Regions from separate parts of the Paenibacillus sp. FSL F4-0243 genome, predicted to be linked through region 1. Evidence: riboswitches for the same ligand, from Rfam matches in the RefSeq annotation. Region 1 holds a riboswitch; each other region holds the start of a gene.
The links. Region 1 has a riboswitch for cyclic di-AMP ahead of NSS87_RS00190 (3D domain-containing protein). Riboswitches for the same ligand answer to the same signal wherever they lie in the genome.

Region 2: it holds a riboswitch for cyclic di-AMP, as region 1 does, so the genes downstream of both, NSS87_RS26330 (alpha/beta hydrolase) here and NSS87_RS00190 (3D domain-containing protein) in region 1, are expected to answer to the same signal.
Region 3: it holds a riboswitch for cyclic di-AMP, as region 1 does, so the genes downstream of both, NSS87_RS02670 (hypothetical protein) here and NSS87_RS00190 (3D domain-containing protein) in region 1, are expected to answer to the same signal.
Region 4: it holds a riboswitch for cyclic di-AMP, as region 1 does, so the genes downstream of both, NSS87_RS25880 (TrkH family potassium uptake protein) here and NSS87_RS00190 (3D domain-containing protein) in region 1, are expected to answer to the same signal.

The regions. Positions count from the first base shown of each region.
Region 1 covers NZ_CP150151.1:40,953-44,072, forward strand. Annotated here, with positions in the region: gene NSS87_RS00180 (HD domain-containing protein) at 1-191, shown strand, start outside; gene NSS87_RS00185 (TatD family hydrolase) at 303-1,073, shown strand; cyclic di-AMP (ydaO/yuaA leader) riboswitch at 1,271-1,500, shown strand; gene NSS87_RS00190 (3D domain-containing protein) at 1,782-2,945, shown strand.
Region 2 covers NZ_CP150151.1:5,938,192-5,941,311, reverse strand. Annotated here, with positions in the region: gene NSS87_RS26345 (endo-1,4-beta-xylanase) at 1-70, shown strand, start outside; gene NSS87_RS26340 (Nif3-like dinuclear metal center hexameric protein) at 182-976, shown strand; gene NSS87_RS26335 (hypothetical protein) at 1,061-1,234, shown strand; cyclic di-AMP (ydaO/yuaA leader) riboswitch at 1,456-1,640, shown strand; gene NSS87_RS26330 (alpha/beta hydrolase) at 1,747-2,556, shown strand; gene selD (selenide, water dikinase SelD) at 2,713-3,120, shown strand, end outside.
Region 3 covers NZ_CP150151.1:595,873-598,992, forward strand. Annotated here, with positions in the region: gene NSS87_RS02665 (hypothetical protein) at 1-113, opposite strand, end outside; cyclic di-AMP (ydaO/yuaA leader) riboswitch at 247-412, opposite strand; cyclic di-AMP (ydaO/yuaA leader) riboswitch at 833-1,022, shown strand; gene NSS87_RS02670 (hypothetical protein) at 1,213-1,623, shown strand; gene kdpA (potassium-transporting ATPase subunit KdpA) at 1,846-3,120, shown strand, end outside.
Region 4 covers NZ_CP150151.1:5,826,494-5,829,613, reverse strand. Annotated here, with positions in the region: gene NSS87_RS25885 (CPBP family intramembrane glutamic endopeptidase) at 1-1,107, opposite strand, end outside; cyclic di-AMP (ydaO/yuaA leader) riboswitch at 1,422-1,601, shown strand; gene NSS87_RS25880 (TrkH family potassium uptake protein) at 1,738-3,033, shown strand; gene NSS87_RS25875 (TrkA family potassium uptake protein) at 3,047-3,120, shown strand, end outside.

The sequences.
Region 1 (3,120 bases):
CTTTTGACAATAAACAAATTCTGCTGCTTGATCGGCATGATCATCTGCGGGAAATTTCAGAGGTGTCGGATATTGTGCGTTCTATTAGCGGCATTCACCGTGGAAGATATCATCTTTATTTTCCTCAGGATAAGTTAAGAAATGCGCTTACGCGATTGCCTGCTTCTATTGCAGAGATTTTTGCAAAATAATACAAGAAAATATGGGATTTTTGACAAGAAGAGTAGAAAAATAAGATATCACGGATAGCGTGAAACTTATATTGTTATATATCTAAAAAAGAACAAGGAGTGAGGGTTAAAATGTTTCTGTTTGACACACATACGCATCTGGATGCACCTCAATTCGACGAGGATCGCGAAGAAGTTATCGCTCGTGCTGTAGAAGCAGGAGTTAGCAAGATGATTAATATCGGATTTAATCGGGAGACGATTCCCTCAACGATAAAGCTGGCGGAATCTTATGATTATATTTATGCGGCAGTGGGTTGGCATCCTCAGGATGCGATTGATATGAAAGAAGGAGATCTCGATTGGATCGCTTCTCTATGCAGTCATAAAAAAGTAGTGGCTATTGGTGAAATCGGATTGGATTATTACTGGGATACTTCTCCCAAGGATGTGCAACATGAAGTTTTTCGCAAGCAAATTGGACTAGCCCGTGAATTAAATATGCCGATTTGTATTCATGATCGTGATGCACATGAGGATGTTGTACGGATTTTACGGGAGGAAAAAGCAAATGAGGTTGGAGGCGTGATGCACTCGTTCTCAGGAAGCTGGGAAACAGCTAAAATGTGCTTGAATCTTGGTTTTCATTTATCCTTTGGAGGACCCATTACGTTCAAAAATGCAAGAGTGCCAAAAGAAGTGCTTGCGCAGACACCACTAGACCGATTATTGATCGAAACCGATGCTCCATATTTGACTCCACACCCCTTCCGCGGGAAGCGAAATGAGAGCGCTCATGTGAAGCTTGTAGCAGAGGCAGCAGCTGAAATTAAAGGGTTAACATGGGAAGAATTGGCTAAAATAACGTATGCGAACGCACTGGAACGATTTGGGATTGAGTGAAAACGGGAGCAAAACAGGCGAAAAATAGAGAATGGCCGATATATTAAACTTTTTTAATATAAAAACGGCTGAATATTACAATATTTTAACCATATTTTTGCGTAAACGTGGTTGAATCGTCCTTTACAACATGCATCAAAACAGGATATCATCTTTTCAGTGATGTGAGCTGTGTTATAGTGACAGCCATTGATTCATGGATCGTCTCGCTGAGTCTCCGTATGGAGAACGGGGGAACCAATATTGACCTACCGCATGCCTGTATTTTAAATACGGTTTAGACGTGCCGTAGGACAGTATTTGATTTCTTCACGTGGTCTTTGGGGTGAATTTAAGGGCAACCGCCATGAGCGGGTGACCTGAAATAGGGCGTCTCTCTTTCGTCCGAACCCGACAGCTAACCCCGTAAGCGCAAGTAAGAGAGGCAACCTCGTGCACAAGCATTCTCTATTCTGATATTGGAGAAGCCACGAAAGAGTCCTCAGTTGAACTCTTTTTAGGCTTTTTTATTTTTGAATAAATAGAATGTTGCCCACATACTGTTATATAACAGGGGTGGGAGTAGCTGTGCCGAGCAGGCGATCCATGAGCAGGAGACGCTAAGTTATTACGTGCGTGTCCTGTGACAATCTCAAATAGTTTCGTCAAAGGAATTCAGTCCTCATGATATACAATTGACGACGGGGCTATGTAAGGAGGATGGAGAGAATGGGCGTATTCCAACCAGAAGTATCCCATGATTCGCAGTCATCCAGCAGGTCTTTCGCATTACGGTGGGAGCAAGTAAATACTCGCGTACTTTTACTTGCAGGCGTGATTTCAGTCGCTATCGCGCTACTTATTCTGCTGTACGTACACGGTCAAAGTAACAAACAATTATTTTTAGTAATAGACGGGCAAACACAGACGCTTGAAACGCGGGAAGCGCTTCTTGGTGATGTGTTGGAGAAAGAGCAAATTTCGCTGCAGCCGCATGATGAACTATCTTTAGGTCTGAGTGATGAAATAAAAGACGGTGACCGTGTCGTTATCAATCGTGCGCAGAAAATTAGTCTTACTGCGGATGGAGCAACAAAAACGTTATATACGACCGAGGACACAATTGGTAAAGCAATTGAGAAAATGGGCATTACCCTAGAAGGTCATGATAAGATTTTCCCTTCGTTAGACACCACCATTTCTGCAAACATGGAGGTTAAGATTGTTCGCATCAACAAACAGACCGTACAGCGAACAACTAACTTACCCTTCAGAGTCATCAAGACAGCAGACCCCTCCCTTACTGTGGGAACAGTTAGAGTGGCACAGGCAGGCAAACCAGGCGTCATGATTCAGCATATTGAGAAGATCTACCAAGACGGAGAACTGGCCTCTATGCGCATGATTGGTAAGGAAGTACAAACGGTAACGAAAGATAAGATTATTGCCGTTGGTACCAAAGCACTTCCTAAGCCGGCTGTAGCTAAGACTACAACAACTTCCAAATCAAACACCACTTCAAAAACGGCTAAGGTTAGCGCCAAGACTAATAATGTCACAAGCAAGGCTGGCGTAGACTTTGAGTACAAGAAGATGATTAAGAACGTCTCCATGACAGCTTATTCATCAGAAGAGCCAGGTATTGGTAACAAAACTGCTTCCGGAACACGCGTAACGGAAGGTCGTACAATTGCGGTAGACCCGAATGTAATTCCTATTGGCTGGTGGGTATATATCGAGGGGCTTGGATTCCGCCGAGCAGAAGATACTGGCGGTGCCATTAAAGGCAATAAAGTAGATGTCTATTACGATTCACTGAGCCATGTGCGTAATTTCGGTCGTAAATCACGTACCGTTTATGTGATTGGACCTGTGAAGCCGGAGTTAAACTAGGCTGAAGCTTTTGCAAATTATTCTTTGATAAGCTATAGTGATGATAACCGTTAAGGAACGCCAGATGATCATTTCGTTGATCGCAGAGCAACCGCTCATCACTTATACATTCTTTAACCAAAAGAAGAGGAGCGAAACCTCTTCTTTTTTGCTTTTTTTGGAAGGAGTCAAGAGA
Region 2 (3,120 bases), 1.1 Mb from region 1:
CCTATTCGATGAAGGGCATAAGCCGAAGCCAGCTTTCTATCAAATTATCACCTCTGCCACGAAATCATAGAGTGGGCAAGCTGCTCAAATAATGAACTGTGAACCCGTCCTTATATCGATTAAGGGTGGGTTATTTATACGTTGATAGATTAGTAGAATAGATCTCAAAGGGCGGATTAAAGTGAACGTGACAATTAGAAGGATTCTGGAAGATTTAATAGGAGCCATGGAACAGATAGATGGGACTGTGGATACTCTTAAGCCGGGGAATCCGGAAATGGTGATTACAGGGATGGTTACGGCATTTTGCGCTACGCAATATGTTGTGGAACGAACGATTGCTATGAACGCCAATTTGTTGATCACACATGAAGGTGTGTTTTACAGTCATCATGAGACGAACAAGTGGTTAGAGGATGACCCTGTATATCGCGCGAAACGGAGTTTGATTGAGCGTTCTGAACTGGCTATATTTCGTTATCATGATTATTGGCATCGGCATCAACCGGATGGGATCATGGTGGGCTTGCTACGAGAGCTTGAATGGTCAGCCTATGTGGTTGAGCAGCAATCCACTGCTACAATCCTATCGATTCCAGCTATGACGGTAAGTGAAGCGGCGCAGTATATAAAAAGAAAGCTAGGTATCTCCTATTTACGTGCTGCCGGAGACGTATACCAGATATGCAGACATGTGGGGATATTAGTAGGTTACAGAGGAGGTGGGACGATGGCTATTCCTCTTTTTAATCAGCACAATCTTGATTTAATTATTGCTGGCGAGGGCCCCGAATGGGAAACTCCAGAATATGTGAGGGATGCTGTCCACCAAGGCAGATCAAAAGCGCTGATTATGTTAGGTCATGCGGAAAGTGAAGCTCCAGGAATGAAATATTTAGCTGAAGTTCTGGCACAGAAATACCCAATGATTCCTACTTATTTTATTGCTGAACAACCGGTCTATCAGCTGGTTTAATTCGTATAAACCGAAATGAAGAATAAATTTGCATATTATGGAGAAAATGATTGGAAACCAGGTCACTGAGAAAGGAGTGTTTCAATGGAAATTCCTTTGGAGGCTGATGAAGTGTTAAGTCGTATCAAAAAGCTTCAAACCGATGGAAGCTCGATCAGCAAAAAACAAGTGAAGCAAAGCGATCCTGATCTTATGAGAAGTGCGCTGTTCTTTTTTCCGAGCTGGGAGCATGCATTGAAAAACGCCGATCTGTTGTAGCCATATGATTGTATAACGAAGCCGAGTGGTTCAGGGATTGATCTCTGATGGCCGCTCGGCTTTTTTTAGATATATTGAGTAAACAAGAGCAAAAGAAAGAGAAAACGAAGTGTATGCTCAATATGAAATGAAAAGCATGGCTTTCAACATTATTTTGCCCACGGCTCAACTTTACAAGAAACCTTACACGGAGTATGATTCATCACATAACTGACAATTACATAAGAAGTCCGCTTAATTTCCGTTAAGGAAAGCGGGGGAACCAACAACTGGGAACCAGTGTAACAATCGGTACTAGTTATGGGGTGAATCCTGTTCCAGGTGCATAAATGCATCCATGCAGGTAGGGCAACTCTCACTGCCCGAATCCGACAGCTAACCTCGTAAGCGTATGGAGAGAGGATGAATGGCGTATTTGATGATGAATAGCCACAGAGAATCCCTCTGTGGTTTTTTGCTGCGTTAAAAAGCAGATATAGTTGTAGAACCTATCTATGAAAGAGGTGTTAACTTTGCCTATTGCTAAACTGAATGGAACTTCGCTCTATTACGAAATCAATGGAACAGGGGCTCCGGTTGTGTTTATCCATGGACATGGATTAACACATAGTATGTTCAAGCCACAATTGGAGTATTTTTCTGATAAATATAAAGTGATTCTGTGTGATTTACGGGGGAATGGCAAATCAGGTGAATTACTGCAGGCCCCAAACGAGATTATTGAAACCCAATGTCTAGATATAATTATGCTATTGAATGATTTGGGTATTCGTGAGGCTGTTTTTGTTGGGAGTGCCTATGGGGGGCTCGTCGTTCAGCATATTGCGAAACAATATCCAGAGCGAGTAAAAGCGATTGTTGTCGCGGATAGCTTTTGTAGAAGTCAGGCGTCAACGATAATCGGTAAAATCCAGCTTATGGCTGCTTATTGTAGCTGGTTAATGTATTACGCTCCAAGTGAGCTTGTACTGCCTTCGATTCGTATGATGTACCGGGAACGCTGGAATCTGGCTTATAACGAGATTAGAAGAGGACTTCTCGATAAACGTCCACGGGAATTGTATCGGCAAAGGCTGGCTACGAGCCATGTGGATTACACTAGATGCTTAAAGTCTTTTAAGCGTCCCGCCTTATGTATTGTAGGTGACTTTAGTGAATTTGGAGTTAATTGTATGAAGGATATGGTGTCTCAGCTGCCACATGCTCAGTTAGTGATTATCCCTAACGCATTAGATCCTAGTAATCTGTGTCAGCCGGAGAAATTTAATGCTATACTTCAGCGGTTTTTGGAGAAACAGCAGGAAACTCAGCAGATTAGTTAATCTTAATGGTAAGTGAGAAATGAGAGGCGTCCCATAGCCGGGGAGTATGTACTGGCTACGGGGCGTTCTTCTGTATGTCTGTATTTTGTACAATGCTGTCTACTGATGTAAGATTAAAGTTATTCGATACTAACTATCTAAAGGAGCTGAGTCATGATGTCTCAAGCCGAAACCATAAAATTGACCTCATTATCTTCAAAAGGGGGCTGCGGCTGCAAAATCGGTCCCGCCGATCTCATGCAGGTTATTCGCAGTCTACCACCAACCGTTCCTAATCCGGATCTACTTGTGGGTCTGGATACCAGTGATGACGCTGGGGTATATCGATTAAGTGATGATCTGGCGTTAGTGCAAACTGTTGATTTTTTCACGCCGATCGTGGACGACCCTTATTCCTTTGGGCAAATTGCAGCAGCTAATGCGTTAAGTGATATTTATGCTATGGGCGGTAAGCCGCTTACGGTGCTTAATATTGTGGCCTTCCCTATTTCTGTTCTGGACAAAAGCATTCTCGGTGACATTTTGCGCGGTGCAGCAGATAAAGTGCAGGAAGCAGGAGCAACG
Region 3 (3,120 bases), 550 kb from region 1:
CCGACAATAGTTCTGTGATGATCCTCTTCGAACCACAACGCTCCAAAGCAAACATAATTTAGACTTATCGGCTCAAGTAGCCCTTGCTGAGTTCCCCAATAATAGTGTTTCATTCCTTTCACCCCGTCCAGCATGCTATCACCCTATAGATTCAGGTAACGCAAAAACCGCAGCAAGAGGAGGACCTCTGCTGCGGTTTTGGAATACAGGTATACACACACCTGTGCCAAAGCGTGGCGGATCAAGGGTCTCTCTCTTTACGCTTACGAGGTTAGCTGTCGGATTCGGACGGTGAGAGTCGCCCTACCTATGTGAGACTTGAACAGTCTCCTTCGGATTCACCCCAAGTAGGCCATGTGGCCTGATGGTTCCCCCGTTCCCTGCAAATGCAGGAACTCAGCGTTGAATGTATTTCGTGAAATAGATTCAACCCGAATCATACTCTTTTCAAGGTGTTTCTGTAAAAACAGAAAGTGTTCTTTTGAGCGCAATTTAAACCAAATCCTGCCTACTACGACGAAAAAGGGAACCAAATAGGTATTTATTGCGAGTTATCGGGCTTCTTCCTCGCTTAATCTCGCTTTCTTGTTTCCTTTCTTATATAGGCGATTTTTGGTGATTTCACTAATCGTGGTGAATAAAATCACATGGTATGACCGTTTTTCGCTAATGGATTGAAACTCGAGTAAACAAGAGATATAGAGAGATTGGATATCAAGTAAGCGCTATCCAATGCGAAAATAGTTTTTAATTTGCATTATTTTGGCATCAATCAGGTTTTACAATACTTCCTGCATAAGGGTATGATTACTCCTGTTTCAACAACAATCGAATATTTGATCCGCTTAATTTCCGATAAGGAAAGCGGGGGAACCAACAATCGGCAGACGATGTGAGAGTCGGAAGCCGGTTATGGGGTGAATCCTGTAGAAGATGCCAGTGAGCTCGCATCTATACAGGTAGGGCGACTCTCACCGCCCGAATCCGACAGCTAACCTCGTAAGCGTATGGAGAGAGGATGAGTGCAATGTGACCGCTAGCGAGCCACAGAGGAGAATCCTTTGTGGCTTTTTGCTGTGCTTTTTTAAGCAAAGCATTTATGGAAAACCTCACGAAGAGGTCGTTATATTCATCATTAGCGGTAGCTTTTCTTTCAAGATCAGGGTGATCAAGCTCTGATCTTACAAGCAAAGCATTTGAGGAGAATAAGAGATGACAGATCAGAATGAATATGTACTGGTATGTGCGCCAACGAAGGCAGGCGAACATTTTATTAAGCTTCTAAAATTCAGAGGCATTAAGATGGCCGGATTGACCAACAACTTGCCTGAGAAGGCCCTACTCGAAGAGATGGGGATTGAACAAGTCGTTCTAGTTGATACCCGCCATCAGAATACTTGGTTTCGCCCGCCGTTTCCGGTAGGCCGGGTATATCTGTTCGAGAGCAGCTTTACGTTATGCTGCCGTTACATTCAGATGTGCCGTACCTGGACGACACAGCCGATTTTTGTAATTACAAGCTCAATAAATCCTAGATTGGTCTATAAAAGACTTGGCGCGAGTTATGTAATCTATTCCCACAGCGGTGATGCTGATTTTCTGGTAGATAGATCACCTCATTAAGGATAAAAGAAGGAGTGCGGAAGATATGATGGATCTGTATATGGTGGCTTCGTTAGCTGTAATTTACGGGTTATTTTATGGATTTATGCGCTGGTGTGCAGGTGTAGTTGAGGATACGGGGAGGGATAAGCTGTGATTCTAGTAATCGCTGTTACCCTACTGCTGTTTATATATCTGGTTTATGCATTGATTCATCCGGAGAAATTTTAAGGAGGGGCATTCATGGGCATTTTGCAAATTGTTGCTGTAATCGTAATTCTCATCTTGCTGGTTAAGCCGATGGGCACGTATTTATATTATGTGTTTTCTAATGAACCGAACCGTACGGATCGATGGTTTGGAGGTATGGAAAAAGGAATTTTTAAGCTGATCGGCCTGAAAAAACGGGACGGTATGTCCTGGAAGAAGTATGCGCTCAGCTTTGTTTTAACGAATATCGTACTGGTTACTTTCAGCTATATCTTTCTTCGATTGCAGCGGGGTTTACCGCTAAATCCGAATGGAATTGCGGATATGGAACAGACGCTTTCGTTCAATACGGTGATTAGTTTTATGACTAATACAAACCTGCAGCATTACAGCGGGGAGACGGGACTTTCGTATTTTTCACAAATGGCTGTCATCACGATGATGATGTTCACGTCTGCAGCGAGCGGATTTTCTGTTGCGGTTGCCTTTGTCAGAGGGATCACAGGACGGAAATCAGTCGGGAACTTCTTCGAGGATTTCGTTAAAGCACATATTCGTGTATTCATTCCTCTAGCTCTGCTGGTTTCATTGGTACTGGTAGGACTACATGTGCCGCAAACACTCAAACCATCGCTTGAAGTCACTACACTAGAGGGGCAAACGCAACAAATTGCTATCGGTCCAGTAGCTTCTCTGGAATCGATCAAGCATTTGGGCACCAATGGTGGCGGCTTCTTCGGAGCCAATTCATCGCATCCTTTTGAGAACCCTAATCCACTTACGAACGTGCTAGAGATTCTCTCTATGTGGATGCTGCCAGCTGCGCTCCCTTATATGTACGGATTGTTTGCCAAGAACAAACGTCAGGGCTGGGTAATTTTTACCGCAATGATGACCTTGTTTGTTCTGCTATTAAGCCTAAACTTCTATGCTGAATCGAAAGGCAATCCGGCGATCAATGCACTAGGAATTGAATCTTCACAAGGTAGTATGGAAGGTAAAGAGGTGCGCTTCGGCATACCGCAGTCTTCCTTGTTTACTTCAGTAACAACCGCAGCTACGACAGGTAGTGTTAACAATATGCATGATACGCTGACGCCGCTGGGAGGCATTACGCCTCTTGCACTGATGATGCTCAACAATGTCTTCGGTGGTAAAGGTGTCGGACTGATCAATATGCTGATGTATGCGATTCTGGGTGTCTTCCTGTGCGGTCTCATGGTCGGCAGGACACCGGAGTTCCTCGGACGGAAAATAGAGGCCAAGGAGATGAAGCTGATTGCCATAGCGATCCTTGTGCATCCGTTC
Region 4 (3,120 bases), 1.2 Mb from region 1:
ATATTTTCCATAGCCAGGCTCTTTAGCACGAGGCCATGGGTTCATCCCCTCTTCTTTTTTCCATAGGCCGTCCCCTCCAACTAAAGAAAAATAGAGCAGGGAGGACATTAGGAGGCTATATAAGGCATAAATGATGAACATTATGACGGAAGTTATCTGAGCCTCGAGTCCTTCGCCTGAGGATTCAGGGAGCATATTATAGGTGCTGATCATCATGATTACAAAATAAGCTGAGCTTAGGAATATTCCACGCTTAAAGGAGGTATGTTCTCTTCTAAGTATGCTGTAGATGAGTGCCAGAATTCCTAAAGCTAAAGTAGGCAAACCATAGCCGAATAAAGTAAACTTTTCCGCGAGAGAGGTCTGGTCCTTTACATAGGAGGTATGCCAGGCTGGAGCGGTGAATCCTGCTTTAAAGCTGGATACCTGTTCGCCAGTGAAATCGAAATAATAGTGTAATAAGGATTCGCCGATCTGAACGGAACGATCTGTATACACGAGCCCGTAGTTTCCCGTATTCGATTCAATTTGCAGCTTGGCGGGATTTACATCCCATTCCTGAAGCCAGGGACGGGCAAGATTTTCTTTTTGTGCAAGTGATAAGGTAGTACCCTTGTCCTCTTCTTTTGCACTGGTGGATACATTGTTTGGTAATCCGGTACCTGATCCTTCTGCTCCTTGTGTGAAAGCGACAACTGCACCAGTATACATATTGAGGTCAACGGAGATTAGTGGCTCTTGTTCCGCTGAAGGACTAAGTGTTACACGGAAAATGTCAAAAGGATATCGTTGATCCAATTTCTTTTTTGTATAGTCCTCCAAAAGCTTCTCGCGGGACATATAACCATAAAAGGAAGAGTCCGTATCGTACAGTACATTCCACTGATCAGTTGGTGCTTTGGTGTAGTTCAGCTTTTGTTCTGCGAATGATATGGCTTTGTCGCGGGCTTCCGCCTTGCTGATGACAGTAGTATCTTCCCCGGCAGGGCTATTTAGCACCGAGGGAGCAATCTGAAACATAATAAATAGAATAAGACCGATAATGCCCGAGATGATGAGCCTCTTGGAGAGGGCACGTTGCTGTAAGGGCTGGCCAACGGGATTCATGTAACGCCTCCTTGTAAACTGACAATGTTATGTTCCATTATAGTATTAGTGCCATGATAGTTACAAAAATCATCGTATATTCTTTTTATGGGTAATAGAGATATTATAGAATAGGTAGCTGAATATATACCATGAATTTAAGGTGATTATTTCTTCATTTTTCATGAAAATCGATGCAATTGCAGGGAAAACACGGAAAAGTGATGAGAAAAGGCACTCTTAGTGGTACATCCTCTCCAAACCGCATTTTTCATATGAATCACCATTAATAGTGTCTTTGTGATTTATCGAAATAACATATATAATTTGTATGCAATTGTATATAGCCGAATTTCAGGTGAAAACGGGGGAACCATAAGAAGTAATGAAAAGATGAGTATACGCCATAGGCGTTATCTTTATTCATCAGGGGTGAATTTCGTTCTAGGAACGAATAGGGCAGCCTGCACAGTCCGAATCCGTCAGCTAACCTCGTAGGCTAATTTACTGCAGGAACCAAGGGTAGCATTGGTTTTCCAGTGCTTTTTTTGTTGGAATTCTTTAAATTTTGATAAGAGGGTGAGCGTAGTGGCTTCACAGTTTCGCAGGGTTTCTGAATCAAAGTTCCTGAAGCTCTCTCCGCCTCAGATTATGGTGCTTGGTTTTGCATCGATCATTCTGATTGGAGCCTTGCTGCTAATGCTTCCCATTTCGAGTACCAGCGGGAATGCTGTTAGTTTTATTGATGCGTTGTTTACTGCAACATCGGCCACCTGTGTGACAGGACTTGTGGTGCTGGACACCGGGACGACATTCACCATTTTTGGGAAAACCGTAATTATGGTGCTTATCCAGGTTGGTGGCTTAGGGTTTATGACAATGGCGACCTTATTTGCCATGATGATGAAACGCAAAATTTCCTTGCGGGATAGACTGATCCTTCAGGAAGCAATGAACCAAGGCTCTATGGAGGGGATTGTTCGACTGATCCGGAGAGTACTTATTTATTCTTTGGTCATCGAAGGCTGTGCAGCGGTGCTTCTGTCCTTACGCTGGGCGTTTGATATGCCACTGGGCAAGGCCGTTTATTTTGGAATATTTCATGCGGTGTCTATGTTTAATAATGCTGGATTTGATATTTTCGGGGATTTCCGGAGTTTAACCGATTATGTATATGACCCGCTAGTGAACATCGTGGTGATGTTTCTGATTGTCTCTGGCGGTATTGGTTTTATTGTCATGTCGGATCTGGTGGAGTTTCGTGTCAAACGTAAATTATCTTTGCATAGCAAAGTTGTACTCTCCACCACTGCAGGGCTTATTCTTATCGGCGCTTTAGTTATTTTTATATTTGAATTTACGAATCAGCGCACACTGGGGAATTTAAATTTCGGCGGAAAAATATTATCGGCATTCTTTCAGTCGGTATCGCCCCGAACCGCTGGCGCCAATACGGTGGATATTGCCGGACTGCGGCAAGCCTCACAGTTCTTTATGGTTATTCTTATGTTTATTGGTGCATCTCCAGGATCAACAGGTGGCGGGGTCAAGACTACAACCTTTACGATTATGATTGGTGCAGTAATCGCGATGCTGCGCGGACGTGAAGATGTTGTACTGTTCCGTTACCGATTGGCGCAGGAGCGTATCTATAAAGCGTTGACGTTAACATTACTCGCTTTGCTATTGGTCCTCACGGTGTCGATGTTACTGTCCACAACAGAGGATAGTAATTTCTTAGCGATATTATTTGAGACGACCTCAGCTTTTGCCACGGTGGGACTAACCATGGGGCTGACACCTGAACTGTCTATCTTCGGCAAGATTCTGATCTGTCTGACCATGTTTGCAGGTCGGTTAGGTCCATTAACATTAGTGTATGCGCTTGGACCTAAACAGGGTAAACCATTGTATAAGCACCCAGAAGGTAAAATAATTATTGGATAGGAGTTAATCCGAAATGAAAGCACAGCAATTTGTAGTAATCGGTTTAGGCCGCTTTGGCTCAAGCCTTGCACTTGAGCTGATGGAAAT